DNA from 3 places in the Demequina sp. TMPB413 genome. Region 3 is predicted to be linked to each of the others. Evidence: predicted binding sites of a transcription regulator. Region 3 holds the regulator's gene; each other region holds the start of a gene.
The links. The regulator HrcA, encoded in region 3, represses chaperone genes, less so after heat shock. The targets are predictions, from matches to a motif close to TTNGCACTCGNNNNNNNCGAGTGCNAA.
Positions count from the first base shown of each region.

Region 1 (9,726 bases), 590 kb from region 3:
AAGTGCGGCCGGAGGACATCCTTGTGGGACGCGGGGCGACCGCTTACCCCGAGGCCTTTCCTGGCGCCACCGAGGCCGACCCTGACCCGTTGTGGTTGGCGCGCGAGGCACTGCGTCGGCTCGCGGCCGGTGAGGACGTCGGGACGGAGCCGCTGTATCTGCGACGCCCAGACGTTCACGGCGCATGAGCGACGCCTTGAGCGAAGAGCCCCGACTGCGAGACCTCCAAGAGCGAGACCTTGAGTGGTTGGCCGAGCAGGAGCTCGTCATCTTCGGGTCGGCAGCCTGGTCGCAAGGTCTCATCCGTGAGGACTGGCGCTACGGCTCCAACCGCTATCGCGGAGCTGAGATTGGTAGTGAGTTGGCGGCCTACGCGATCTATGGTTTTGAGGGCGACGCGTTCCACCTGATGAACCTCGCCGTGACGCCCGACTACCGGCGGCGGGGCCTCGCGAAGGTGCTCATGGACGACTTCGTGGCCGAGGCGCGCTCTCACGGAGCCGCTGACGCCTGGCTCGAGGTGGCGGTGGACAACGAAGCCGCTCTCGCGCTCTATCGAGCATACGGATTCGAACTGGTGAGGGTGCGGCGCAAGTACTACCAGCCCGCCGGTATCGACGCTCTGGTGATGCGTCGGGAGCTCGCGGGTTACGAGCCTGCTGTCCACGCCGACTGATGGGCCCCCGCGCGGACGCCGCTGTCGTGGCCGACCACCACTGAGCCGTGCTTCCCTTGCGCTACAGCACCTAGAGTGGCTCCCATGGAGTTGGTGCTTGGCCTTGAATCGACGTGCGATGAGACGGGCGTCGCCCTGGTGCGTGGTCGCGAACTGGTGGCCGATGTGGTCGCCTCGTCCATGGACGAGCATGCCCGCTTTGGCGGCATCGTGCCCGAGGTAGCCTCGCGAGCGCACCTCGAAGCATTGGTCCCGACCGTCCACGAAGCGCTCACACGAGCAGGTCACTCCCTTGACGACGTCGACGCGATCGCCGTCGCCTCCGGCCCCGGACTGGTGGGCTCGCTCACGGTGGGCGTCGCGGCGGCGAAGGCGCTGGCTCTCGCGCTCGACCGGCCGCTATACGGCGTGAACCATGTGATCGGCCACGCTGCGGTCGATGAGCTGGTGCACGGAGAGTTTCCCGATCGCACGATGGCGCTCGTCGTGTCCGGTGGGCACACATCGCTGCTGCTCGTGGACGACATCGCGACGCAGGTGACGGAGCTAGGACACACGCTCGACGACGCTGCGGGTGAGGCGTTCGACAAGGTGGGCAGGCTGTTGAAGCTTCCCTACCCTGGCGGACCGCACGTGGACAGGCTCGCTCGCGAGGGCGATCCGACCGCCATCGCGTTTCCCCGCGCCCTGACCGCCCCCAAGGACAGGGAGCGGCACGCCTACAACTTCTCGTTTTCAGGCCTGAAGACTGCGGTCGCCCGATGGATCGAGGCTTACGAGGATTCTGGGCGCGCGGTCCCCGTCGCCGACGTCGCGGCATCGTTCGCCGCCGCCGTCGCCGACGTACTGGTGACCAAAACGCTCGATGCGTGCGAAAGGCATGAGGTGGGCACGCTCGTGATTGGAGGAGGCTTCTCCGCGAACAGCCAGTTGCGGGAGCTCGCGGCGCGTGAGGGGGCGCTACGCGGGATTGACGTGCGCATCCCGCCGCTCAAGTACTGCACCGACAACGGCGCCATGATCGCTGCGCTTGGCTCGGCACTTGTCTCTCGTTCAGTTGCGCCGAGCGCCCTCACCATCGGTGTGGACTCATCCATGCCGTTGGAGACGATTTCGGTATGAGCGCGCGCCGCGTGGTCGCCATCGTGGGCGCTGCTGCGGTGCTCGTGGCTGGCGCGGGTGCTACGTGGTTGGCCACTGGCCGCCCGGGCCTTTCTGAGTCGACGCCGGCGAGTACGGTGCCCGTGACCATCTCAAGCCCGGTGCTGCAGAACGCGCCGCCAAGCGACCTCCCGACCTTGGCATGGGGACCGACCGTGGTGGATGTGGCCCGCGCACAGGTTGCCGCATCGCAACTACCGCTCGACGTGGCGGCCGGTCACGTCATCGTCGCGTACTGGAACTCGCCCGACTCAGCGGGCGCGGCCGCCGTGGTGCGCGACAGCCATGTGGCCGGCGTGATTCTCATGAGTGGAGCCGTGGTGGACTCCGCCCAAGTGAGGCAAGTGACGGAGGCCGTGGCGCAAGCGGCTCAAGAAGACGGTCGCGAGTGGCCGCCGGTGATCTCGACCGACCAAGAGGGCGGTCCCGTGGCGCGGCTCGACGGGATTCTGCCCGAGATGCCGGCGTTCATGGCGGCGGGCGCCGCGTCGGACAAGGCGACGGTGACACACGCCTACGAAGCCGTCGCGAGGGACATGGCTGACTTGGGCTTCACGGTGAACTGGGCGCCTGTGGCCGATGTGACAGTGGGCCCCGGCGACCCGGTGATCCAGGTCAGGTCGGCGGGCTCCGACCCCGACAACGTCGCCGCCACCGTTGTCGCTGCCGTGGAGGGATTCATGGCTGGAGGAGTCGCTCCCGCCGTGAAGCACTTCCCTGGTCACGGTTCGGTGACGACGGACTCGCACGCGGCCCTGCCCGTGCAGACCGCAACAGTGGAGGAACTCTCCGCGCGTGACTTCGTTCCGTTCACGCGAGCGGTCGACGAGGGCGCGCCGATGGTCATGATGGGGCATATCTCGGTCGCCGAATGGGGTGGAGGGCCCGCCACTACCAACCCGGAGGCGTACGCATACTTGAGAGAAGAGCTCGGATTCACCGGGGTGGCGGCCACGGATGCCCTCAACATGGCCGCCATCAGCGACGTGTATGGGCCGGGTGACTCGGAAGTGGCTGCGCTCGCGGCGGGAGCGGACTTGCTGCTGCTACCCCGGGACGTGGAGGCCGCGCGCCAAGCCATCGTGGTGGCGGTAGAGAACGGCTCGCTTTCTCGACAGCGTCTCGACGAGGCCGTCGCGCGCGTCAGCCTCCTCATGACTCAGCAGGCCCAGTGGGCGGATGCCGCAGCGGGGCAATCGACCGACGTCGATTACGCGCGCCAGTTCGCAGCGACTTCCGCGACCGTCGTCGCACCGCAGTGCGGCGAGCCGCTGGTGGGCGACACCGTCAGGATCGTGGGCGGCTGGCCTGGTGAACGCCGTGCGCTCGCCGACGCCCTGGCCGCCTACGGCGTGGGCGAGTCAGAAGAGGGCACCACGGTTCGAATACTCGGTTCCTCCACGGGATCGGGCAACGCCGACGTTGTGGTGGCGATGGACGGGCCGTGGGGTCTTCCCGCGTCGCAAGCCACCGCGTACGTGGGGCTCTACGGGCGGTCAGAGGCGGCGCTCGCCGGACTGGCTGATGTTCTCACCGGCAACGTCCCCCCCGGTGGTTCCTGGCCCGTGCCTGGAATGCCAGGCACTCCGTGCGGGCGTTGACCTAAACGCGCTGTGCGATAAACGCGGTGCGCGCATCGCCGATCCGCGCCAGGATCACCGTGGCGCTCGAGTCGCCTTTCAATCTCAGACGGCGCCTCAGCGCGGCAGGGTCAACGTCGAGGCCGCGCTTCTTGATCTCGACGTGACCAACGCCGCGCGCAGCGAGAGCCGAGGCGAGGCGCTTTTCCGAGTAGGGAAGAGAATCGACGATGCGGAACGTCGTCGCAAAAGGAGAAGCGGCGGGTGTGTCTGTCGTGAGGTAGGCAAGGTGAGGGTCGAGCAAGCGGGCGCCGAGGCTCTCTGTGAGAGGCCCCACGAGTCCAGACCTGATGACGGCTCCGTCGGGCTCGAGAAGGTACTCGCCAAGCTCTCCCGGCTCGCCCGGCACTGGCGCACCATCAAGCACGTGTGCCTGACCGGCCTTGAGTACGAGCGCCGAGTGGGAATGGTGGTGCGCCAGCGCTCCCATCCACAGGCCCGCCTCGACGACATCGCCATCGACGCTCACCCATTGGGCTTCGGTCTCCTGAGGAACGTCGTCGTGCGCGATCGCCGGGCCTACCTTGATGCCCACTTCGGGCCAGCGGCGCCTGAGCGCGATGACTTCTCCGAGAGGCGGGGAGTAGTCGCGAGGGTCGTGGCGCCGGCCCAGAGCGTTGCGCCTGGCGGGATCGGCAAAGACGGCGTCGATGCCGATGTCGCCGCGAGCGAGAGTCTCCAGGGAGTCGGCGTGCACCACGGACGCACCGTCCCAGTGCCTCAGGTTGTGAGCTGCCAGGAGAGCCGTTGCTTCGTCGCGCTCGAAGGCCAGCACGTTGAGACCGAGAGTGGCGAAAGCCATCGCGTCCGCACCCAGGCCACACGTGAGATCCGCCACCGTCGTGACCCCAGCTGCGCGATAGCGCTGGCCGTGGTGTGCGGCGACGACGAGCCGGGTCGCTTGCTCGAGACCTTCTTGAGTGAAGACCATCCCCGCGGCGAAGTCGCCGAACTTGGCGCGAGCGTCGGCGCGAAGGCGTGACTGCGTGAGTGCGGCCGCCACCACGTCGGCATCCGCACCCCTGTCGCGAAGCTGCTGGGCAAGCACGAGCGCGTGGTCGGCGTCGTACGGCGGCAGGGGAGCAAGCAATGACAGCGTCTCGGGGGAGAGGGCCAAGCGTGCGGCGCGGGCGTCCATGACTCGATCCTGGCATGCCCGCGGTTTCTCCCCAGGCGAAAGGCAGGACTTCAGTTAGCACTCACTTCACGAGAGTGCTAAATTCTGAAGTGCTCCCAGTCGGGAGAGCGACCACTGCCTGACCCCCGCGACGGCGGGCCGCGGCCGCAAACTACACGTCACGTTCTAGGAAGGTGAGGTCCGCAGTGTCGGTCTCTATCAAGCCTCTCGAGGACAAGGTTGTGGTGAAGCCGGCAGTTGCCGAGCAGACCACGGCCTCGGGCCTCGTGATCCCCGATACCGCGAAGGAGAAGCCCCAGGAGGGCGAGATCGTCGCGGTCGGACCGGGTCGCATTGACGACAACGGAAACCGTGTACCGCTCGACGTCGCCGTCGGCGACAGGGTGATGTACTCAAAGTACGGCGGCACCGAGGTCAAGCACGGCGGTCAGGAATACCTGATCCTGTCGGTGCGCGACCTGCTCGCAGTCGTCGAGTAAACCTCGCAACGCAAGCGAAGGCCCCGGGGACCTCACGGTCGCCGGGGCCTTCGTGTTCTCCGTGCTGCTCCGCGGCCTTGAGGGGGGCTAGGCGGCGGGCGCTATGGAGATGGCCGGGAAGCGGGTTAGCTTGCCTGCTTCATACGGCCAGCGAGGATCGCATGGCGTTCGTCCTCGCTGAGTCCTCCCCACACGCCGAACGGTTCGCGCGCGGCGAGGGAGCGTTCCCTGCACAACTCAAGGACAGGGCAACGGTTGCAGTACTGCTTGGCGGCTTCGGCACGACGGCGGCGCGCAGCACCGCGCTCGCCTTCTGGGTGAAAAAACAGATTGGGGTCTGCTTCGCGACATGAACCTTCGTACTGCCACTCCCACTGGTCCTGCGTTGGGGCTGGCAATGTGGCGATCGTCTCCATCGTGCTCCTCGCTCGGTGGTGCAAAACTCGTCTTCATTGACTCACTCTGCCCTCGCTACCGCTCAAGGACAGAATTACCATAAACCGGACGAAACGGACAGTCAACGCGTCCGGCCCATGAGGACCTCGTCGTCCGGTCGACTAGGACCTTCATGACTGTTTGTACCCGCTCCTGACCAGGTTGAAAACCCCCATTTTGGGGGTGATTTGTCCATTCTTCCCAGGGTGAACACCGGCGCTATGCCGCCAGGGGTATGCCCTTGAGAGCGATCCTGTCGCCGCATGTAGAGCCCTAGACTTGGCTCCATGGCAACCAGCGAGCACGACCCCTTCGGGTTCACAGGCCTGACGTATGACGACGTTCTCTTGCTTCCTGGCGAGAGTGATGTCACGCCTTCAGAGGTGTCGACGGCGACCCGATTCACGCGCGGAATCTCCATCGCCGTGCCACTGCTCAGCGCAGCAATGGACACGGTGACAGAGGCGCGTCTGGCAATCTCGCTTGCCAGGCTCGGCGGCATCGGCGTGCTCCATCGAAACCTCTCGATCGACGACCAGGCCCAGCAGGTCGTGACGGTGAAGCGCTCCGAGTCGGGGATGATCACTGACCCAGTCACCATCAGTCCCGATGCCACTCTCGCGGACCTCGACGCCCTCTGTGCCCGTTACCGCGTCTCGGGTCTCCCCGTGGTTGACGCCGACGGCACGCTCGTCGGCATTATCACCAACCGCGACATGAGGTTCGTGTCTCCCAGTGACTACGCCGGCCGTTTTGTGCGCGACCAGATGACGCCCATGCCGCTCATCACGGCTCCAGAGGGAGTCTCCAACGCTGCAGCCTCCGAACTGCTCGCGAAGCATCGCGTCGAGAAGCTGCCGCTGCTCGACAAGGACGGCAAGCTCACCGGTCTGATCACCGTCAAGGACTTCGTCAAGACGGAGAAGTACCCGCTCGCCACCAAAGATGACGAGGGGCGCCTTCGAGTCGCCGCTGCCGTCGGGTTCTATGGGGATGCATGGGAGCGAGCGACAGCCTTGGTGGATGCCGAGGTTGACGCGCTCGTCGTTGACACCGCTCACGGGCACGCTCAAGCGATGATCGACATGATCCGCCGCCTCAAGTCCGACCCGGCAACGTCACACGTCCAGGTCATTGGCGGCAACGTCGCCACTCGCGCTGGTGCGGAAGCGCTGATCGACGCGGGCGTGGACGCCATCAAGGTGGGTGTCGGACCTGGATCGATCTGCACCACTCGAGTGGTGGCAGGCGTCGGCGTTCCTCAGGTGACGGCCGTGTATGAGGCCTCCCTTGCCGCTCGCGCCGCTGGCGTTCCGATCATCGCCGACGGCGGGCTCCAGTACTCGGGTGACATCGCCAAGGCACTGGTGGCAGGAGCGTCGTCCGTCATGATCGGCTCGCTCTTTGCCGGTTGTGCCGAGACGCCTGGCGATCTCGTCCTGGTCAACGGCAAGCAGTTCAAGAGTTACCGCGGCATGGGTTCGATGGGGGCGATGGCTTCCCGGGGGCGTCGCTCGTACTCCAAGGATCGCTATTTCCAGGCCGACGCTCCCAGCGACGATGACCTGATCCCGGAGGGCATCGAGGGGCGGGTGCCCTACAAGGGCCCCTTGTCCTCCGTGGTTAGGCAACTCGTCGGTGGCTTGGGGCAGTCGATGTTCTACGTCGGGGCACGCACCATTCCCGAGTTGCAGTCAAAGGGCAAGTTCGTGCGCATCACGCCTGCTGGTCTCAAAGAGAGCCATCCGCACGACGTCCAGATCACCGTCGAGGCTCCCAACTACGCCGGCCCGAATTAGCGGTGGAGCTCACCTGGCATGCGCTTGCCATCTTGGCCGTGGTGGCCCTGGTCGCCGGATTCCTTGACACTCTTGCGGGCGGCGGCGGTCTCCTGACGCTGCCCGCGCTCCTCTTGGCCGGGGTGCCGCCGCTCGCCGCACTCGGGACCAACAAGCTTCAAGGCTCCTTCGGCACCGGCATGGCGACGTACCAGGTGCTGAGACGTCGTCGAGTCTCGTGGGTGGACGTCAGAGGTCCGATGCTGCTCGCATTCGCTGGCTCCGTCGCAGGCTCGATCGGGATCCAGTTTGTCGACGCCGACGGTCTGCGAGTACTGATCCCCGTGGTGTTGGCACTGATCGCCGCCTACTTCCTGTTTGTGCCGCGCGCGCACCACCCGCCGACGAGCCCACGCGTCAGCGAGGGGACCTTCAGGGGTGCTGTCGTGCCGACCATCGGTGCGTACGACGGCGCTTTTGGCCCGGGTACCGGCTCGCTCTACGCTCTCACGGGAGTGGCGCTTCGCGCGCAGACGCTTGTCCAGTCGACCGCCGTTGCCAAGACGTTGAACTTCGCCACGAACGCGGCCTCGCTGGCCGTGTTCCTTGTGGCTGGCCAGGTGGTGTGGGTCGCAGGCGCCGCCATGATCGGAGGCCAGTTGCTCGGGTCGTACGTGGCCTCGCACGTGCTCTTCCGCGTCAAGCCATTGGTGCTGCGCGTGCTGATCGTGGTGATGTCGCTGGGGATGCTCGCGCGGGTGTTGGTGGGCTAGAAGAGCGCAGGAGCGTCGGCGTCGTCGCTCGGCACCTGAAGGGTAGCCACTGGCCACTCAGGGCTCGGGAGGTCGTCAACGGTGCCCTTCGAGACAAGCCACGCCCTGAAGCGGTTGGCCCACGCGCTGTGTGCCGACGCCTGCTGATCGTGCAGGTCTTGAAGAGCGACAGTGGCGAGCGATGGGTAGCGTTCCGCGATGGCGGGTACGAGGTCGAGGGTCGCCAGCACGTCAGCGTCGGCGGCGTGGAGGTCATCGGCCACTACCTGGACCCTGTACGTGCCGCACATGTCGATGAGCTTGCGCTTGCCCTTGCGATACGTGTCGAGATGGCGATCGAGCACGAGCGGATCGATAATCGGCCTGATCCCCTGCGGCAGGCGCTGGGCCAAGGTGCGCAGGCCGTGGCGCGCGAGTTCGGCCTCAAGAATGGTGAGGTCGTACTGGACGTTGAAGCCAACCACAGGGATGCCTGCTCCGAGAGCGTCGGCGAGGGCCGTGGCAATCTGCTCGAGAGCGTCGGCAGGATTTGCGCCTTCAGCTTGCGCCTTGGCGGTGGTAATGCCGTGCACCTCGGTGGCGCGGGCGGGAATCTCGATGCCAGGATTGATGAGCCACTCGCGCACCTCAACGGCGCCGCCGTGACGGCGAATCACCGCCGCAGTCACGATGCGATCGTTTTGGGGCGATACGCCCGTGGTCTCGGTGTCAAAGCCCACCATCGGTCCATCTATCCAACTCATGCCCTCAGCCTGTCACGAGGGTGAGACGCGGACCGCCAGGCGCGGCGACTGTCACGGGTACAGACCGCGTTGGCGATGCGCCTCGGTGACGCGGCGAACGGCGAGGGCGGTGGCTGCCGCCCTGTAGGTCAGCGAGTGCGCGCCCGCGTACTCGACCACGTCGTGCCAGGCGGCCGTGAGGCGCTCCTCCAGGCGCTCAGTGACCTCACGCTCGCTCCATTGGAAGGCCTGGTGAGCCTGGACCCATTCGAAGTAGCTCACGATCACGCCGCCCGCGTTGGCGAGAATGTCTGGCACTACCACGACGCCGCGCTCGGCGAGCAGTGCGTCGGCCGCTTTGGTGGTTGGGCCGTTCGCCCCCTCGACCACGATCTTTGCCCGCACCTCTGGTGCGTTTGCTGCAGTGATGACGCCCTCGATGGCGGCGGGAACCAACACATCGACGTCCAGCGTGAGCAGGTCGGCGGGATCGATCGCCTCCGCCCCAGGGTAGCCCGCGACGGAACCCGTCTGCTTCGCATGCTCCCCAAGCCCCGCAATGTCGAGCCCTTCTCTGGCATACACCGCGCCGTCGACGTCGCTCACCGCCTGCACGATGACGCCCTCTTCTGCGAGAAAGCGCGCAGCGTCGTACCCCACCTTGCCGAATCCCTGGACGGCTGCCGTGGCGCGCTCGCGCTCGACTCCGTGGGCGGCCATCGCGAGCAGTGCGATGTGCGCGACTCCTCTCGAGGTGGCCGTCGCACGACCGCGCGAGCCGCCGAGACTCACGGGCTTGCCAGTGACGACGCCCCTGACGGTGTGGCCGACGAGCGCAGAGTAGGTATCCATCATCCACGCCATCGTTTGCTCGTTGGTGCCGATGTCTGGCGCAGGAACGTCCACTTCGGGGCCGATGATCGG
Region 1 is NZ_CP096184.1:94,723-104,448, forward strand. It holds gene tsaB (tRNA (adenosine(37)-N6)-threonylcarbamoyltransferase complex dimerization subunit type 1 TsaB) at 1-188, shown strand, start outside; gene rimI (ribosomal protein S18-alanine N-acetyltransferase) at 185-676, shown strand; gene tsaD (tRNA (adenosine(37)-N6)-threonylcarbamoyltransferase complex transferase subunit TsaD) at 761-1,798, shown strand; gene LGT36_RS00510 (glycoside hydrolase family 3 N-terminal domain-containing protein) at 1,795-3,438, shown strand; gene LGT36_RS00515 (class I SAM-dependent methyltransferase) at 3,440-4,615, opposite strand; gene groES (co-chaperone GroES) at 4,801-5,094, shown strand; gene LGT36_RS00525 (WhiB family transcriptional regulator) at 5,220-5,510, opposite strand; gene guaB (IMP dehydrogenase) at 5,817-7,328, shown strand; gene LGT36_RS00535 (TSUP family transporter) at 7,331-8,080, shown strand; gene LGT36_RS00540 (exonuclease domain-containing protein) at 8,077-8,823, opposite strand; gene LGT36_RS00545 (Glu/Leu/Phe/Val dehydrogenase) at 8,875-9,726, opposite strand, start outside.
Region 1: groES (co-chaperone GroES) is a predicted target of HrcA. The motif match lies at 4,670-4,696, and genes of this name have one in related genera.

Region 2 (9,726 bases), 300 kb from region 3:
GCTCGACCGGCGTAGCGCCTCTTCAAAAGTCGCGACAGGCTGCGCACCTGAGACGGCGAAGGCACGGTCAAACACGAAGAAGGGCACCCCTGTCGCACCGAGAGCCGCGGCCTCGGCTATGTCAGCCTGGACAGCGTCGTCGTACTGCTCGGTCGCGAGCATGGCGCGTACCTCGTCGGCGTCGAGGCCCACCTCGGCAGCGAGCCCAACCAGGACGTCGGCGTCGTCCACGATGGCCCCCTCGGTGAACTGCGCCTTCATGAGGCGGTCCTTCATCTGGTTGCCGAGCCCGCGCTCCTGCGCAAAGTGAATGACGCGGTGGGCGTCTCGCGTATTCGCCTGGATGTACAGATCGAAGCGGTACTCGAGTCCTTCCGCGGCGCCGAGGTCGACAAGCCGCTGATTCATCTGTGCGATCTGTTCCGGCGGAGCGTTGAACTTCTTGCCAAGCGCCTCGGCGTGCGGAGTGTGTTCGCCGTGCGGAATCGTGGGATCGAGCTGGAAGCTGTGCCACGTGACCGTCACCTCGGCGCCCGACGCTTCAATCGCCTTCTCTAGCCGGTGCTTACCCAGGTAGCACCACGGGCAGGCCACGTCCGACCAGACGTCGACGGAAATCACGGCGCTCCTCGCACTTGCCACTGAAAAAAAGTAGAGGTCCGCCGGGGACATGGCGCACCTTCTGCCAGCCTCAACCTCGCCGGGCGCGCCGGTATTCCCGAGTGCTGCCAAAAGGTGAGGCAGAAGGCGTCCCAACTGCGAACGAACTTCCGCTGCGGCTCGCGGTACGAATCAGGCCACCACCGCGTGGTGCGCCGCCTCTCGCGGTACGAATCAAGCCACCAGCGGGCGACACGCCGCGGGTAGCGTTACGAATCAAGCCACTACCGGGTGGGATGCGGCGCCGGGGAGCTATTCGACCGAGTTGAGGGTGAGGGTCCTGAGCTTGCGCACGCCCAAGTAGATGGCGCCAGCAGTGGTGAGGGTCAGCATGATGAGACCCGTGGTCATGCCCACCTCAGCGGCGAAACTCCACTCGTCGGCCTGGCGCGAGCCCAACAGCCGCTCCCCCACGGACAGCGCCCACTGTCGCACGCTCACTGCCCTAATGCCGGGTACGTATCCGCCCAGTACGGTCTCCCACAGCAGGGCATACAGCAGTCCGAAGACCACCGCATTGCGCGTGATGACGCCAAGAGTCACAAAGATGGCGGTGTAGGCGATCGCGGCGAGCGTCGCGGAAAGCCCATAGGCGACCGAGAGTTGACCGCCCTCGTCCCCCGCAATTGCCACACCGGCCATGGTGGGAAGCACGGCGAACACGAACACCGCAGCGAAGCCCACGGCCAACTTCGAGAACAGGATCACCCTGCGCTTGAGCGGCTTGGCCAGCATGTACACGATCGATCCATCGTCGATTTCGGCGCCGATCACTCCCGTGGCGACAAGCAGACACATCAGCGGAAGCAGCGTGCCCATCGAGAAGTTGTTGGCCAAGACGCTGGAGGCCTCCGGCGAGGCCTCAGACGCCCAGCGCGTGAGCCCCGCGAGGCCCAGCAACAGCAGCGGCAGAATGATCAGCAGCAGCGCCCTGCGCCGGCCAAGGAGGCCGCGGGCAGTGAGTTGCATGACGGTGACGTTCATCGTGATAGCCCCATTCCGTGCGCGGTCATCGCGCTACCAGGTACGCGAAGACGCTCTCGAGCGACTCGTCGGCAGGCGTCACTTCGAGCAAGCGCACGTCCCCATCGCGAGCCAGCTTGGGGAGCGCCTGAACAAAACGGCCAAAGTCGGATGCCTGCACCGCGAGCGAGCCAGACGAGACATCGACACTGTCGGCAGAACCGTCGGCGATGATCGCGGCGGCAAGGGCCCGATCGTTGCTCGATCGGATCGTGTATTGGTGGGGACGCTGTGTCATGAGCTTGCGGATGCGCCGGAAGTCTCCTGACGCCGCGTGCCTGCCGGCCACCACCACTTCGATGGTCCCGGCGATCTGCTCGACCTCTTCAAGAATGTGACTGCTGAACAGCACCGTGCGGCCGTCGGCCGCGAGTGACTGCAGCAACTCCATCAAGTGCAGGCGCTGGCGAGGATCCATGCCGTTGAAGGGCTCGTCAAGCAACAACACCTTGGGGTCGTGAACCAGCGCGGTCGCCATCTTGATGCGCTGCTTCATGCCCTTGGAGTAGCCGGAGATGTCGCGATCCTTCGCGTCAACCATGTCGACTTGCTCCACGGCGGCGCGTGCGGCGCCGACAGGGTCGGCCAGGCCGTGCAGGCGCGCGTTGGCGAGCACAAACTCCCAGCCGGTCACCATGTCGTACATGGCCTCGGTCTCCGGAACAAGACCGATCGAGCGGTACGCCTCCGTGTTGCGCCACACCGGCTCGCCGTCGAGAGTCACCGTGCCAGACGAGGGCGGCAGGAAGCCTCCCATCATCGAGATCAGGGTGGACTTGCCAGCGCCGTTTGGCCCCAGCAGGCCCGTGACCCCTGGTCCGACCGTCATCGTGACGTCGTTGACCGCGACCACGTCGCCATACCACCGCGACACCCCGCTCAACTGGAGCGTGCTCATGCGACACCGACCTTCTTGTAGCGGCGCAGCAGCAAGCCGATGCCCCCGGCAACGATCAGGGTGGCGGCCGCAGTAAAGGCCAAGCCACCCGTGACTCCCAAGTCAACTTCTCGCCCAAACGCCGACTCCACTCCGAACCAGGAGACGGCGATGGAGTCCACCAGGGCAAAGGGATCGAGCGCTCCCAGGTAGGCGCCGAGCGTCTCGCTGCCGTTGTCGATCAGCAGCAGGGCGACCACCGCGGCGAAGCCGCTGATGACCACGAGCACCGTGATGATGGCCGCCACGCCCAGTCCCCTGCGCGGAGTAAACGCGGCGAGCACCAGGCCGATAGCGGCGAGCACGAGCGAGAGGAGAATCGCCACGACCAGGCCCTGCAAGAACCCAGTGATCTGGGCACCGACCGGCAGTTTGGCCAGCAGGGCGCCGATGAAGAGCAACACCTCGGATGCCGCGAGCACCGCGAACATGGCCAGCGCAAGGCCAGCAAACTTCGCCAGGACGTAGTCGTTGCGCCGCATCGGCCGCGACAGATACAGCGGCATGACGCCGTGGCGCAAGTCGCGCGAGACGCAGTACGGGGCTCTGCTCGCAACGAACAGTGACACCACAAAGGACATCTGCGGCAGGTATGCGGTGTAGGACATCGGCAACTCGTCGAGGCCCAGCAGCACCGCGATGAGCGCGAAGATCAGCGGTGGCGCCAGCATGATGCCCACGAGGATCCACGGCATGATCTTGGCCTTCGCGGGACGCCCGAAGCCGAACACTCCCCTGAATGTCTCGACTAGGAGGGACCTGACGATCCACCCGCGGCCAAGGCGAGGTCCGTCGTAGTGACGGAAGCCGATGTCGTGAATGACTGTCTGCGACTGGGCGTCGGCGGTGGTGGCGTGTGGCGCCTTGTTGTCAGCCATGGAGCGCCTCCTGCTGGGTCGCGAACATCTCTGAGAGGTGGTGGCGGCCGTGCTGCATCCTGATCAAGCCAACCTCGAGGTCGGCGACGGCACCGCGCACGTCATCGAGCACTCGTTCGTCGTCGATCGCCACCGCAAAACTGTTGGGCTGGCCGCCCGTCGTGACCGTGGCGCCTGCAGCCTTGAGCCGCTCAACTACCTCCGGCCCCTTGTCGGTCACCTCGACCAGCACGACGCCGCTGAACTCCGTCGCCGCGGCAGTGGAGGTCGAGTGCTGGAGCACGCCGCCCTCGATCGACACGATGTGGTCCGCGATCCGTTCCAGCTCGCCGAGCAGGTGCGATGTGACCACCACTGAGATATCGAAGTCGGTGCTGATGCGTCTGATGAGGCCGAGCATGTCATCGCGACCGGCGGGGTCGAGGCCGTTGGTGGGCTCGTCCAGCAGGACCAACTTGGGATCGTGCACGAGCGCCTGGGCTAGTTTCACGCGCTGGCGCATTCCGGTCGAGTAGCCGCCGATGGGGCGGTAACGCTCCTCGTAAAGTCCCACGTGGCGCAGAGTGTCCGCGGTGCGCTCGCGCGCCACGTCCGTCGGCAGTCCCGACATGCGTGCCATGTGCACGATGAACTCCGTTGCGGAGACATCAGGGGGCAGGCACTCGCTCTCCGGCATGTAGCCGACGATCTCGCGGATTTTGACGCCGTCGGTGAGGCAGTTCATCCCGAGGATACTGGCCGTGCCTGAGGTGGGCGGCAGCAAGCCCAACAGGATCTTGATGAGGGTCGACTTGCCGGCGCCGTTCGCGCCGACGAGGCCGACCACTCCTGACGGCATCTCGACGGTGAGCTGCGACAGCGCGGTCACGGGGCCGAAGACCCTCGTGAGGCCTTGCGTGGCAATAGCGGGCATGCACCGAACCTACAGTCAGGGCTTCCGCTGTCGCTTCGTCCTCCGGTATGACATCGCCCCTGAGTCCGGCTCAGGGCCCTCCCCTAGTGGCTCAATTCGTACCGCTCCCCGCACCCAACCCTCGCAAATGGCTCAATCCGTACCGCTCCCCGCACCCAACCCTCGCAAATGGCTCAATCCGTACCGCTCTCCGCACCCAACCCTCGCAAATGGCTTGATCCGTACCGTCCCCGGCGCCCACCCCCTCCGACGACTCAATCTCTACCCACCAGCGTCGGCCGCGGTACAAATCAAGCCACTGGCTGGCCGCCGCCGCGAGATCCGGTACGGATCGAGCCATTTGCACCATGGTGCTCCGAGATCCGGTACGGATCGAGCCACTTGTGCCGTGGAGCGGCGAAATCCGGTACGGATTGAGCCATTTGTGGGTGGGTTGTCCTCCCTGCGCGAAAAGTCGATCGGCAGACTTGAGTGTAAGCCGCTCAAGTCGTAACATGAGTGTCATGAACTCAACTTTGAACCCGGGCCGGTCGGGTGGCCGGTCCGCATCACCAACTGCAAGGAGGATCATCATGAGACGAGAACTCGTCCGCAACGGAATCCCGGCCGCGGCGCCCTGGAACGACGACTTCCAGCGCATCGTCAGAAGCTTCATCGGCGATGCCGACGCTTCCCTCGCCGGCGCCTTCAGCCCCGCGCTCGACGTCGAGGAGACAGAAGACGGCTTCACACTGCACGTGGAGTTGCCCGGTGTCCCTGCCGAGAACGTCGACGTTTCCATCGAGGAGAACGTCCTGACGATCTCTGGCTCCCGCGACTTCTACGAGGACAAGGACGCCGACAAGTTCCGACGCGTAGAGCGCCGCTTTGGCACGTTCCACCGCGCCGTCCGACTCCCTGACAGGGTCGACCCAGCTGGCATCAAGGCCGCCTTCAAGGACGGACTGCTGACCGTGTCGGTGCCCAAGGCCGAGTCGGCCAAGCCGCGCCGCATCGAAGTGACGACGGACTAACTGTGGCGGAACGCCGCGCGCCTCGACGCGTCGGCGCCACCGCCACACAAAGGGCCGGGCGCTCTTGCGCCCGGCCTTTTGCTTGCCTCAAGCGTCGAGGGCGTCGTGCGTGACGCGACCGCCAAGCAAGGTGAGCGCGACCGGCATATCTCGCAACTGCGTCACGTCTGATGTCGAAGGATCGGCTTCGATGACGGCGACATCCGCTCGAACCCCTGGCGCCAGCGTCGGCGAGGCCCAAGAAGCCCTCAGCGCCGTGCCGATGTCGAGCGCGTTCCCCGGTTCCCAGGCTGGCTGCTCGTCTCGAGTGCGGTGCACGGCAGCAGATATTCCGAGCCATGGATCGAGCGGAGCGACAGGTGCATCAGAGCCGAGGCGAAGACTCACTCCCGCCCTGGCGAAGTCGCCGTAAGGGAAAGCTCGGTGAGTGCGCCCGCTCCACATCACATCCATGACTTCGCGGTCGTCCAAGAGATGCTCCGGATGAATGCCCGCGGCGACGCCGAGCGCCGCCATGCGCGCCACGTCCTGCTCCCTCACCATTTGCGCGTGCTCGATCGAACCGCCGACGCCACTGGCGGCGAAGGCATCGAGCGCCTCCGAGACGGCGCGGTCGCCGATGGCGTGCAAAGCGACGTCAAAGCCCACTTCGCGAGCATCGGCAAGGATGCGTTCGAGGTCCCCGCGAGCCTGAGCGGCGTGTCCAAAGTCGGAGGTGCCCGGATAGGAGTCGAAGCACCAGGCCGTCCGCGTGTTGAGCGCGCCGTCGGCGAAGACCTTGAGGGGGCCGACGGTGACCTGACCCTTGGTGCCGGGGACCCGCTTGCCCGTTCGCTCGCCACGGGCGAGGGACTCCGCGAGGTGGCGCGGGTACACGCCGGCGATCACTCTCAGCGCGCGGATGCCCGACGTGATCCTGCTGGCCCAGACCAACGGATTGTCCGCCATCTCCAAGTCCATGATGCCCGTCACGCCCCGGCTAGCGGCCGCGTTCGCCGCGTCCGACACCAAGACCTCAATGCGACGAGGGTCCGCCATCTCTTCTGCCTCGAGCGCCATCTCCAGCTCGAAGGCTGCGTTCTCTCGCAAGAGGCCGGCGGGCACTCCGTAGCGCTCCCCCGCTGCCGTGTTGATCCACACGGAGTGAAGGTCGTGGCTGATCAGCACAATGGGTCGCCCGTATTGACCCACGTGAACGGCCACCTCATCGAGCATCGCGGCAGTGGGAGGCTCCGGCCACAAGGCATCCTGATACCCGCTGCCCACGAGCGGTTCGACGTCCGCAAGGCTCAGCACTGGGTGATCGACGAGCGCGCCTCTGACCACGTCGACGACGTCGTCAGCGGACTTCGCGCCCGCAAGGCTCACGCGCCCGCGATGCTTGGCCCACATCGTGAAGTGGACGTGGTGATCCATAAGCCCCGGCATGATCCACCGGCCGTCAAGGTCAATGACCCTCGCACCCTTTGGCGGCTGCGCACCCGTCGCCTCGATAGACGCGATGCGACCTTCAGTGCCGATGTTGACGTCGACGAGTTCAGGGGCCGCCCCTTCGCGTGGAACGGCAGGATCTTCCCAAAGACGCGCTCCGACGAGCGTGATCGGTGGTGGCTTCATGACGCAAGGCTAGGGGCGGACGCGCTACTGCACGCGCCCCAAAAACGCGGCCGTCAGACTCCGGCTTGGGCTGGCGCCGGGGTGGCAACCACGCGCGCATATGCGGAGCGCACCACGGCATACGCGCCGACGGCGTAGACGGTGCCTGCGGCAGCGTCGAGCAGGTAGTGGTTGGCTGTCCCCATCACCACAAAAGTGGTGGTGAGTGGGTAGAGCCATGCGGCGTACCACCAGCGACTCTTGGTGGTCATCACGACAGCAAGGGCACACCACACGGCCCAGCCAACGTGAAGGCTGGGCATCGCGGCGTAGAGATTGGCAAGCCCCGTCACGCTCTCTTGGCCTGCAAAGAGCACAGGATTGGCATGCATGGTGTCCACCGCACCGTTGAGCGCGAAGCGCGGCGGTGCGAGTGGGAACAACCAGTACGTTGCGAGGCCAGCCACCATCAGCACAGCGAGAGACGTACGTAGAGCGCCATAGTTCTCGCGGCGCCTATGCCACAACCACAGCAAAATGCCAGCGGTGACGACCATGTGCGTGATCTGGTACCAAAGGCTGGCGAAGTCTGCGAGCCATTGATTTCTGACGAACATCTGGTTGAGCGCGAGCTCCATGTCGAGGCCAGCGGCGCGCTGAACGCGCTCCACCAGATCGGCATTGTTCATGGCGAGGGAGACGCGGTCAGGAGAGGCGGAACGCATGACGGAGTACAAGTAGTACAGGCCGATGATCAGGCCGATCTCAGTCATCCATGGCCGGTGCCTGCGCCACCATCCCGGCCGCGCGGCACCTGCCGTGCCGTCCGTCGAAAGGGTGAGATCGCTGAGGTCGTCGGAGGACCGCTGCGGCTCGAAGGCCGGTCGGTTCGCGTCGTGACTCATAGATCCCCCACTCTAGTTGCCTGACGGCTCGGCAGTCAGGATGTGTGTGTCGAAGGTATGTGCCGGGCAGGATCCCGTGCGAAGGCTTGGTGCGGACGGAACGCGCCTGGTCAGCTCAGGCAGAAGAACGGACCACAAGTTCGGTCGGAAGCAACGTCAACCGCGGATGGTCCTCGATCCCGTTGAGCACATCCATGAGGATGCTCGCGATCGTGACACCCATCGATTCCGAGGGCTGACGCACCGTTGTTAAGGGCACGTCCGTGGTGAGCGCCGCTGCCGAGTCATCGTAACCGACAACAGCGACATCATCAGGCACGGTACGTCCCTGCGAGCGCAGCACGGTCATGGCCCCCGCAGCCATCATGTCGGAGGCCACAAAGATCCCGTCGATCGTCGCGTCTTGCTCCAAGACCTGCCGCATCGCCTCCGTGCCGCTGCGCAAGGTGAAGTCGCCCTCAACGATCGGCCCGGGCGCGAGCCCTGCCTCTTCAAGGGTGGCGAGGAACCCCGTGAGCCGGTCGATGCCGCCCGGCATCGTCTGCGGACCGGTGATGGTCGCGATGCGTGTGCGACCGGTACTGATCAAGTGCTCGGTGGCGGTGCGTGAACCAGCGACGTTGTCGACGTCGACGACGTGGCCGCCTTGGACTCGGACCGCAGGCCTGCCGCCGAACACGACGGGGAGCGTCTGGGTCAGGGTGGACAGGAACGTGTCGTCTGTGTGGTGAGAAATCACGATGGCGCCGTCGACATTGCCGCCCTGGAGGTAGCGCATGGTCTTGCCGTCGCCGCGCTCGGACGCCACCATCAGGTTCAGTACGTAGTCGGACTGCTCGAGCCTGTTGTGAATGCCGCCGATGATCGACGCGAGGTAGAGGTCGCCAAACAGCCGTGACATGTCCTCGGGCACTACTAGGGCGATGGCATGAGCTTGCTTGCTGGCGAGGGACCGCGCTGCACGGTTGGGCACGTAGCCCAACTCCACGATCGCGGCCCTGACGGCCTGGACGACTTCTTCCGAGACGCGGGGCGACCCGTTCACCACGCGCGACACCGTCGCGCGTGACACCCCCGCGAGGGCGCCCACCATCTCCAGCGTCGGCGCCGGAGGCAATTCGGGGGATCGCATGTTCGTCCCTTGTTTGGTCATCGTGGAGGGTGGCCCGCCGTTGAGGCGAGCCACCCCTCACGATGGGATCGTTTTAGCCCTTTACTGCGCCCTGCATGATGCCAGACACCAGTTGGCGACCAGCAAAGATGAACAGGAGCAACAGCGGCACGGTCGCGATAAGCACGCCCGCCAACACCAAGGAATAGTCCACAAAGTAGTTGGCCTGCAACAACGACAAGGCAAGGGGCAACGTTGGACTCTGCGGGTCGAGCACAATGAGCGGCCACAAGAAGTTGTTCCACGTGGTCACAAAGGTGAACAGCGCGAGCATCGCAGCAGCCGGTCGAGCCGAGGTGAGTCCCAGGTGCCAGAACGTGCGCAACATGGAGCAACCATCAACGCGAGCCGCCTCGATCAGTTCAGTCGGCAGCGACTGCGACAGGTACTGCGTCATCCAGAACACGCCGAAGGCCGTGACCAGAGCGGGCAGGATGACTGCGCCGATGTTGCCGGTCCAGCCAAGCTTGGACATCGCGATGTACAGCGGCACCACGCCCAGTTGGACGGGTACTGCCATCGTGGCGATGACCGCCACGAGCAGGGGGCCTGAACCCTTGAAGCGCAGCTTGGCAAATGCGAATCCTGCCAACGTGGACAACAAGACCGTTGACGCTGCCGTGACCGTGG
Region 2 is NZ_CP096184.1:387,066-396,791, reverse strand. It holds gene LGT36_RS01805 (DsbA family oxidoreductase) at 1-621, opposite strand, end outside; gene LGT36_RS01800 (ABC transporter permease) at 913-1,644, opposite strand; gene LGT36_RS01795 (ABC transporter ATP-binding protein) at 1,670-2,581, opposite strand; gene LGT36_RS01790 (ABC transporter permease) at 2,578-3,498, opposite strand; gene LGT36_RS01785 (ABC transporter ATP-binding protein) at 3,491-4,411, opposite strand; gene LGT36_RS01780 (Hsp20/alpha crystallin family protein) at 4,984-5,424, shown strand; gene LGT36_RS01775 (amidohydrolase) at 5,512-7,041, opposite strand; gene LGT36_RS01770 (phosphatase PAP2 family protein) at 7,095-7,925, opposite strand; gene LGT36_RS01765 (LacI family DNA-binding transcriptional regulator) at 8,041-9,057, opposite strand; gene LGT36_RS01760 (carbohydrate ABC transporter permease) at 9,131-9,726, opposite strand, start outside.
Region 2: LGT36_RS01780 (Hsp20/alpha crystallin family protein) is a predicted target of HrcA. The motif match lies at 4,926-4,952, and genes of this name have one in related genera.

Region 3 (9,726 bases):
GTGCCTGGCAAGAACCCGAGGCGCTCGCCAGCCTCGACGGCCGGCCGCGTCAGGATGATGCGGGAGACCCTCTTCGATTGGAGCGCCGCGACGGCTTGAGCCATCGCGAGGTAGGTCTTCCCTGTACCTGCAGGTCCGATGCCGAACGTGACGGTGTGGCGCTCGATTTGCTGCACATAGGCGGCCTGCCCCTCGGTCTTGGGGCGGATCGTCCTGCCGCGCGAGCTGAGGATCGACCGCGACAGGATCGCTACAGAATCCGAGCGCGCCTCGCTCGCCTCGCCGTCGTGGCTGGCGGCGGCCACTGCTGAGCGCGCGCCCTGAAGCATCCTGATCGACTCCTTGGCTACCTGCGGCGTGAGCGGCACTCCCGCGGCCAGCAGGGAGCGGAGTTCTTCGAATGCGGCGGCGCATTCCGACACGTCGGCGTCGTCGCCCGTCATGGAAATGTGGTTGCCGCGCACCAGGACGTCGACCCCAGGGAAGGCGCGCTCGACCTCTTTGAGCACGGCGTCTGAGGTGCCAAGGAGGGCAGGCATGGTGGCGGCGTCATCAACAATGACGACTCGAGAGGAACTCACGCGTTCTCCCACTTGAGGTCGCCGCCGCCCAGCACGTGGCCGTGGACGTGGAACACCGTCTGGCCAGCCTGAGGTCCTGTGTTGAAGACCAAGCGGAACTGGCCATCGGTCTCGGCATCGGCGACCTGTTGTGCGACCTCGATCATCTCAGCAAGAAGTTCCGGGCGCTCAGCAGCGAGGTCCGTGACGTTCTTAAGGTGCACCACGGGCACCACGAGCACGTGCGTCGGGGCTTTTGGCTGAATGTCGCGAAAAGCGATCACGGTATCCGTGCGTGCGACAACGTCGGCGGGGATCTCGCCGGCCGCAATGCGGCAGAAAAGGCAATCGGTCATGAGTCCAGGGTATTGCTCGACGGCGAACTCGACCACGTACCGCGTAACACCGCGAGGGCCGCGAGGGCCGCCGGGCCGGCCGACGATGCCCTCAGCACGTGCGGGCCGAGCACCACAGACTCAGCGCCTACCGCGGTCAGGGCCTCCACCTCGGCATCGGAGATTCCTCCCTCGGGACCCACGATCACCCACACTTCTTGGTCATCCCTGGCCCACGTGAGGGAGGTCAACGCGGTGGCGGCAACTTCGTGAAGCACCAGCACCCGCTGACCGGTTGCCACCGCCGACTCCACGTCGCGCACCAGCTGGGCGGTGGTGACAAGCGGAGCAACCTCCGGCACGAGCGCACGACGGCTCTGCTTCGTGGCTGCGAGGGCGAGCGACTCCCATGCCGCCCTCCCCTTGTCCACCTTGGGGCCCTTCCACTGCACGATCGAGCGCGCAGCGGCCCACGGCACGATCCTCGTGACGCCAAGTTCCGTCGCTGATTCGACCGCCTGCTCGTCGCGGCCCCCCTTGGCAAGAGCCTGGACCAGAGTCACCGGGGGGTCGCGATCCACGGCGACAAAGTCGATCGCGACGTCGATCCGGTCGGTTGTCACCTGCGTGATGACCCCTGTGGCGCGACGCCCCTTGCCATCAACGACATCGACGCGCTCTCCCACGCCGCGGCGCTGTACGGTGCCCGCGTGGCGCGCCTCCGCGCCGCGCAACGCCACCACGTCACCTACCGCAGCGTCGGCAACCTCTGGACTCAGGAAGACGGGAGCGCTCACGCCTGAGTGTTCCTAACCGCGACCCATAAAGGCTTCGCGCAGACGCGAGAACACGCCGCCCCCGAGCGGCGCGAGGCGTGCCTCAGGGAACTCCTCGCCGCGCAATCGCGCCAACTGGGTCAGCAACTCCGTCTGTGCTTCGTCGAGTTCGCTTGGGGTTTGGATGTCGAGGTGCACGTGAAGGTTTCCTCGGCCGGGGCGTTGCAAACGGCCGACGCCGAGGCCCTTGAGCGTGACGGTCGAGCCCGCGTGGGTTCCCGGCCGGACGTCGATCTCGTGCGGCCCGTCGAGCGTCTCAACGGTGGCGACGGTGCCGAGCGCGGCGGCGGTCATGGGCAGTTCCAGCGTGCAGTGGAGATCGTCTCCCCTGCGCTCGAAGGACTCGTGCGGACGCTCGCGAATCTCGATGTAGAGGTCGCCGCGTGGGCCTCCTCCTGGCCCGGCGTCGCCCATCCCAGACAAGCGGATACGGGTGCCCGTCTCCACTCCGGCCGGGATGTCGATCTCGATCGACCTGCGCTCCCTGGTGCGCCCCTGCCCGGAACACGTGGTGCATGGGCTCTCGATGATCGAGCCGTAGCCGCCGCAGCGGGGGCACGGCGCGGTGGTCATCACTTGGCCGAGCAGCGAGCGCGCGACTCGCTGCACCACGCCTGCACCGTTGCACTGGGGGCAGGTGGCGGGCTGTGTGCCAGGCGAGCAGCACGTCCCGTCACACGTGGTGCACACCTCGGCGAGGTCCACCATCACCTCGCGGTGAACTCCAAAGACCGCCTCTTCCAGTGTGACGTCCACCTCGACGAGCGAGTCTCCCCCGCGTTGGGTGCGAGACGCTGGACCCCTGCGGGCCGAGCCTCCCATCGAAGAACCGAAGAACGTCTCGAAGATGTCCTCGAAGCCAAACCCGGCGCCTGCGCCTGCCGACGAGTTGCCTCCCCTGGGATCAACCCCCCTGTCGAACTGCGCGCGCTTGTCCGCGTTGCCGAGCACCTCGTAGGCGGCGGCGACGTCTTTGAAGCGATCTCCCGCCTCTGGCCCCGCCACGTCGGGGTGCAGCTCGCGTGCCAGTTTGCGATAGGCCTTCTTGATCTCGGCCTCTGTCGCTGTTCTCGGCACACCGAGCACGGCGTAATAGTCCTTCACGTCTCCACCACTTTCGACAGGTAACGGGCCACGGCTCTCACCGCGGCCATCGTTCCCGGATAGTCCATGCGCATCGGTCCGAGCGCTCCTAACAATGCGGGCGAGGCAACATTTCCGTACCCCGCCGCCACGATCGACGTGCCCGCTAGCGCCGCGTGGCCGGTCTCCCGGCCGATGCGCACAGACACGCCTCCCTCTAATGCCATCTCGTGCAACAACCGCAACAGCACGACCTGTTCCTCAAGAGCATCAAGAATCGACGACACCGCGTCGGCCTTGAGGTCGGATCCGGCCCTGGTGAGGTTACCGGTGCCAGAGAAGACAACGCGTTCGATAGTCCCGCCGCGGGCGGCGCCCACTACGGACGACGCGACCTCGGCTAACCATGCGTGCGTCGCGTGGCGCTCGGTCCAGGCCGCGAGGGCCGATTCGAGCGGCTGCGGGGTCAGGCCCGACGCGGTCTCATTGAGTTCGCGAGCGATCCGCTCGAACTCGTCTTCCGACACGTCCTCCGGGACCGACACGGTAGCTTGCTCGACCCTGGCGTCGGCGCTCACCACCACGGCAAGCGCGCGGTCGCTCGTCATGCGCACGAGTTCCACCCGGCGCACGGGGCTTTCCCTGAGTGAGGGGTACTGCACCACGGCCACTTGGCGGGTGAGTTGGCTCAGCAGCCGCACCGAACGCTCCACCACGTCATTGAGGTCAACGGCGTCCGATAGGAAGGTCGAGATGGCGCGCTTGTGGCTGTCCTGCAGCGCCGCCGCGGCGAGCATGTCCACAAAGTAGCGATAGCCCTTGTCGGTGGGGATGCGCCCAGCAGAGGTGTGGGGCTGCGCAATGAGTCCCTCTTCCTCCAGAGCGGCCATATCGTTGCGGATGGTCGCGGGAGACACCCCGAGGTTGTGGTGCTGTGCCAGCGCCTTGGACCCGACGGGCTCGCTGGTAGAGACGTAGCCTTCGACAATCGCCCTCAAGATCGCCTCGCGCCTGTCGTCGCTCATTCCACCTCCCATTGGCACTCAGTTGCTGCGAGTGCTAATTCTACGCAGTGATCCGCGCACTGGGTCCGATCGCGCGTCTCGTCGCGCTAGCGTGTGGTGCGGAGGCGACATGACCTACACGGCACACAGCCGCGCAAGCACCGCGGCGGCCGCGCTCGGGCACCTCGGCGCGATGACGGGCCCGGTGATTCCTGCGCTCGTTTATGTGGCGCGCAGACGGAGTGATCCCTTTGCCGCGACGGAGGCGGCGAAGGCGGCGAACTTCGCTTCCGCGCTGGTCTGCGCGGCAATCGCGGCCGTCGTCGTGAAAATGTATGTGCCTTTCGTCGGCTTTCTCGGTACATTGGCGCTGTGGGTGGTTCCCGTCGTCGCGATCTACTTCAGTTTGGCAGGGTTTTGGCTGGCGCGGCAGGGCAATCCCGCACACTATCCGTTCCAACTCAAAGTGGTGAAAACACATGACTGAAACGCCCCCTCCCGCAGCAGCGGCCCCGCTCAGCGAGTCCGACGAGCGGCTCTACGCGACCCTCAGCCACGCGGGGATCATCCTTTTCGGATTCCTCCCCCCGCTGATCTTCTGGCTCGTCGGCAAGGACCGCAGCGCATTCGTTGACACTGAGGCGAAGGAAGCCCTCAACTTCTCGATCTTGGTCACCATCGGCTACGTCGCCTCGACCATCCTCATCCCCGTCTTTGGCCTGGGCCTGATCACAGGCTTCGCGGTCTGGGTCATCGCCCTGATCTTCTGCATTCAAGCTGCCATCAAGGCCAACAAGCACGAGACCTACCGCTATCCGCTGAACTGGCGCCTCATCAAGTAACTCTCAGGGTTTCACCCTGACCACCCTCAGGGCCCCGAATCGGTCACAAGGCCGATGCGGGGCCCTGAGGCTTTTTGGCACAGTAGAGACATGACAGAGAACACCTCCCCCGATCCTGAACAGGGCGCTCAGAACCCCGCCCCCTTCGCCCCCACCGTCCAGCCGATGCTCGAGTCAGAGGCTCGCACCTGGGCAATGCTGGCGCACGTCATCGCCGCCGTCGCGTCCCTGGTCAGCGCTGGCACCATCGCCTTTGTCGCCCCGCTGGTGATCTGGCTGGTCTATAAGGACCGCTCGGCACTCGTGGCGCATCATGGCAAGCAGAATCTGAACCTGCAGATCACCGCGCTCGTGTTCGGTGCAGGCGCCGTCGTGCTCGGCCTGTTGCTGTTCGTGGTGGGCCTCGCGGTCACGCTGCCGCTGTGGGGCCTGTACGTGCTCTACGCGATCATCATCTCGTTCGTGGCGGGCGTGAAGGCCGCCAATGGTGAGTACTACCGCATCCCGCTCGCCATCCAGTTCATTAAGTAAGGCCGCGCACCGCACGAGGCCACACCAGACCGAAGCCTCTCCGATCCCAGTCAAGGGACGGGGAGGCTTCGGCACTTCTCACTTCGACGCCACGCCCACGAGACCTTTTGCACACCGCACGGTAGGCCAGGACACAAGTCCCCTCGCGCTTCCAACACATCCACCGATAGTGGCCACGTGTGAGGCCAGTGGAGGCCTTCCTGGGCCACACAAAGCGAGGGGGACACTGTCGCCATGGGACGTTGGGTACGCAACCAAGGAATTGCCGTTCGGGTGCTGGGAGCAATCGGGATCGCACTCATTGTCGCTGTGGCAGTGGGCGCGGGAGGGATCCTCTCGATGCGCACGATGGATGCGGGCGCACAGGAAGTCGCCACGGTGAACCTCCCTGGTGTGCACGCAGCCGGTGAGCTTCGGGTCGCGGTGGATGACCTCCGTATGGAGGTGGTGAATCACCTGCTCGCGGACAATGTCGCCGACAAGACGGCTGTCGACCAGAAGATCCTTGAGCGCACCCAGGGTGTGCAGGACGCACTCGCAGAGTTCGAGGCGATCACTGTCGACCCAGAGGCGGCACCCATTATCGAGCACTTCAGAGCGTCGCTCGAGAAGTACCTGGGGCTGGTGCAGTGATTGGTGACAACTGACTTCTGGGATCCGGGCGGGTCCTGGTGGAAGGATGTTGTCATGTCTAGAGCTTTTCCTGAGGAGTTTCGCCGTGACGTGGTCGCGGTCGCGCGGCGCCGTGAGGCGCCGCAGAAACAGATCGCCGAGGACTTCGGGATCTCTCATGCGACGTTGTCGAACTGGTTGCGTCAAGCCGATGTCGAAGACGGTGAGAAGCCAGGGGTGACCCGTGAGCAGGCGCAAGAGGTGCGGGAGCTGCGTCGGCGGAACCGGCTTCTCGAGCAAGAGAATGAGGTGTTGCGTCGTGCGGCAGCGTACTTGTCGCAGGCCAACCTCAGGCTCGGTGGCCACCCAAAATGATCTACCCGCTCGTCCGCGAGTTGGCCGTGGACGGCGTGCCCGTCACGGTGACGTGCCGGGTGCTCAAGATCGCACGTCAACCGTACTACCGGTGGCTCAGTGACCCGGTGACAGCGCTGGAGTGGGTGCAGGCGCATCGGATGAATGCGCTCGTTGATGCTCACCGCGAGGACCCTGAGTTTGGTTACCGGTTCCTTGGCGACGAGGCCGAGGTCGCGGGGTGGCCGATGGCGCGCAGAACCGCGTGGTCACTGTCCGCTCAGGCGGGCCTGGTGTCGGCCACACAGCGACGCAAACGGGGCAAGGCCACCAAGGCCGGCCCGCCCGTGTTCGACGACTTCGTGAGGCGCATCTTCAGGGCCGACCGCCCGAACCAGGTGTGGCTCACGGACATCACGGAACACCAAACGGGTGAAGGCAAGCTCTACCTTTGCGCGGTCAAAGACCTGTATTCCAACCGCATCGTGGGCTACTCGATCGGTGACCGCATGCCAGCCCAGTTGGCCGTGAGCGCCCTGAACAACGCCGTCGCTTCCCGCGGCGACGTCACCGGATGCGTCCTGCACGCCGACCGTGGATCCCAATTCAGGTCCCGGAAGATGGGCCACGCACTGAACCGTCACCACATGGTCGGATCCATGGGTCGCGTCGGCGCTGCCGGGGATAACGCCGCAATGGAATCGTTCTTCAGCCTGCTCCAAAAGAACGTGCTGAACAGGCAACGGTGGGACACCCGCCAAGAGCTCCGCATCGCGATCGTGACCTGGATCGAACGGACCTACCACCGGCGCCGCCGCCAAGACCGGCTCGGACGCTTGACCCCCATCGAGTACGAGACCATCATGAACACACCACTGGCCCTCGCGGCCTAAACCGAACTGTCACCAGTTCCTGCACCAGCCCCCCTCGACGTCTGGTCAACGCTGCTGCGCGCCACCAGTCAGGCTCAGGACCTCGACCGTTTCATCAGGGTGCGAAACGACGCACTCGCGAACCCCACCACGCTCATGGTCGATGACGTGACGGCGCTGATCGAGGGTGAAATGGAGGCGGCCGCCGCGACCGCAGACGCCAGCGAAGCCACGTACGAGTCGTCCCTGCTCACGGTCGCGGTGATTCTGGTGGTGGGGTTGGTCATGGGAGTCGCGGCCGGAGTCCTGATTTCCAGGGGCATCGTTCGCGACCTCAAGCATGTGGTGGGAATGGCTGACCGCCTCAAGGACGGCGATCTCACGGCCAGGGCCGCACTCACCTCTACCGACGAACTGGGACGCATGGGCCGCGCCCTCGACGACGCGGTCACCTCCATCGCCGCCGTCGTCACCACGGTCACAGAGAATGCCACCACACTCGCAAGCGCGACGGAAGAGCTTTCCGCTTCGACCAGCCAGATCAGCTCTGCCGCCCAGGGAGCCGCTGCTCAGGCAGAACTCGCGGCCGCGGCAGCAGAACAAGTTACCCACAACGTCGAGTCGGTCTCGGCAGGTTCCGAGCAAATGGGCGCCTCGATTCAGGAGATCGCCTCCAACGCGAGTTCGGCCTCGACCGTCTCGTCGCAGGCCGTCCAGAAGGCCACCTCTGCCGGCACGACCATCCGGAACCTGGGTCAGTCGTCCGAGCAGATCGGCAACATCGTCAAGCTCATCACCTCGATTGCCGAACAGACCAACCTTCTCGCCCTCAATGCCACCATTGAGGCGGCGCGAGCGGGCGACGCAGGCAAGGGCTTCGCGGTCGTGGCGAGCGAGGTCAAGGAACTCGCGCAAGAGACCGCCAGGGCAACGGAAGACATCTCGCAGCGCGTCGCGGCGATCCAGACGGAAACAGCGGCGGCCGTGCTGGTGATCTCCGACATCGAGGACGTGGTCGGGTCGATCAACGACTACCAGGCGACCATTTCCGCCGCTGTCGAGGAGCAGACGGCTACCACTTCGGAGATCTCACGATCGGTCGCGGAGGCAGCGATCGGCACGGGAGACATCGCGCGCAACATCACCGGCGTCGCTCAAGCGTCGCAAGTGACGTCCGACGGCGTGGTTGAGGCGCAGGGCGCGATCGGGTCCCTCGCCGAAATGTCGGAGTCGCTGCTGACGCTCGTGGGCAGTTTCAAGGTGTAGCTCGCCCCAAGGAAGGCGGGACGGGCTACACCGGCGTGAGCTCTCTCACGACGGCGTCGGCCACCAGCCGGCCGCGTCGCGTAAGGAGCACGGTGCGTTGGGGCCCCGCGGCGGCGATCCCATCGACAAGGCCGTTGGCGATCAGTCCAGCGACCCGTTGACGCTGCTCAGGGTGAATGTCATCGAGCGAGAGCCCGTCGGACAACCGCAGACCCAACATGACCCGCTCGAGGGCGAGGTCGTCGTCGTCAAGGTCTTCTTGGCCGTCGGCCGGGTCTTGCCCTTCGGCGACGCGCGTCGCATACGCGAGGGGATGCTTGACGTTCCACCACCGCGTGGCAGGCAGCGCCTCCCCTTGGGCGCCGACGCGCGGGCCAAGGTACGAGTGGGCGCCAGGGCCGATTCCCCACCAGTCCTGGCTGCGCCAGTAGGCGATGTTGTGGCGACAAGCGTCGCCAGGGGTGCGCGCCCAGTTTGACACCTCGTACCAGGCATAGCCGGCGCCGCCTAGTGCCTCGTCGGCCGCTTCGTACATGTCCGCTTGGACGTCAGGATCGGTTGCGGGGATCTGGCCCCTGCGCAGTTGCGCACCCATCTTGGTTCCAGGCTCGATCACCAGCGCGTACGCGCTGACGTGATCGGGAGCGAGCCTGATGGCCTCGGCGAGCGAGGTCTTCCAGTCATCGAGCGACTCCCCCGGCGTGCCGTAGATGAGGTCGAGGCTGACCGCAAGGCCAGCAGCGCGCGCCCAGTCGACGGCGCGCTCCACGTTCGCCGGGTCGTGGGTGCGCTCAAGGGTTGCGAGCACGTGAGGGACCGCCGACTGCATGCCGAAGGACACCCTCGTGAAGCCAGCGCCCGCCAAGGCGGTGAGCGACTCCGCCGTCACCGAGTCGGGGTTCGCCTCGGTGGTGACCTCCGCGCCGACGGCGAGACCCCACGTCTCCCTCACCCCGTCGAGCAGCGCGACAAGCGCCGAGGCGTCGAGCATCGTGGGAGTGCCGCCCCCGAAGAACACTGTCGACGCAGGCCTGGGATCACTACCCCTGGCTCGCCTCGCCATCGCCATCTCCGCGAGCGCCGCCTCGACGTAGCCCTCGCGCGTCGCGCCCTGGACCTCGCCAGGAGCGTAGGTGTTGAAGTCGCAGTATCCGCATCGGACGCGGCAGAAGGGGACGTGGATGTAGACCCCGAAGTCACGCGCAGACGACGCCGATGCTGGGGCCGCCGATGCGACCGCCTTGGACGCCACCCCCTCGGACGGCACCTCCGCGGCCTCCACCGCGTCGGTCACGACTTCTTCTTGCCCTTGTCCGAGCCGTCGTCAGAGGTGCTGAGCGCCGCGATGAAGGCCTCTGGCGGCACCTCGACGGAACCGATGTTCTTCATGCGCTTCTTGCCGGCCTTCTGCTTCTCGAGCAGCTTGCGCTT
Region 3 is NZ_CP096184.1:687,166-696,891, reverse strand. It holds gene LGT36_RS03340 (PhoH family protein) at 1-539, opposite strand, end outside; gene LGT36_RS03335 (HIT domain-containing protein) at 578-916, opposite strand; gene LGT36_RS03330 (16S rRNA (uracil(1498)-N(3))-methyltransferase) at 913-1,692, opposite strand; gene dnaJ (molecular chaperone DnaJ) at 1,705-2,835, opposite strand; gene hrcA (heat-inducible transcriptional repressor HrcA) at 2,832-3,839, opposite strand; gene LGT36_RS03315 (DUF4870 domain-containing protein) at 3,949-4,305, shown strand; gene LGT36_RS03310 (DUF4870 domain-containing protein) at 4,298-4,660, shown strand; gene LGT36_RS03305 (DUF4870 domain-containing protein) at 4,751-5,191, shown strand; gene LGT36_RS03300 (MCP four helix bundle domain-containing protein) at 5,426-5,824, shown strand; partial or broken gene LGT36_RS03295 (IS3 family transposase) at 5,879-7,050, shown strand; gene LGT36_RS03290 (methyl-accepting chemotaxis protein) at 7,150-8,295, shown strand; gene hemW (radical SAM family heme chaperone HemW) at 8,321-9,547, opposite strand; gene lepA (translation elongation factor 4) at 9,586-9,726, opposite strand, start outside.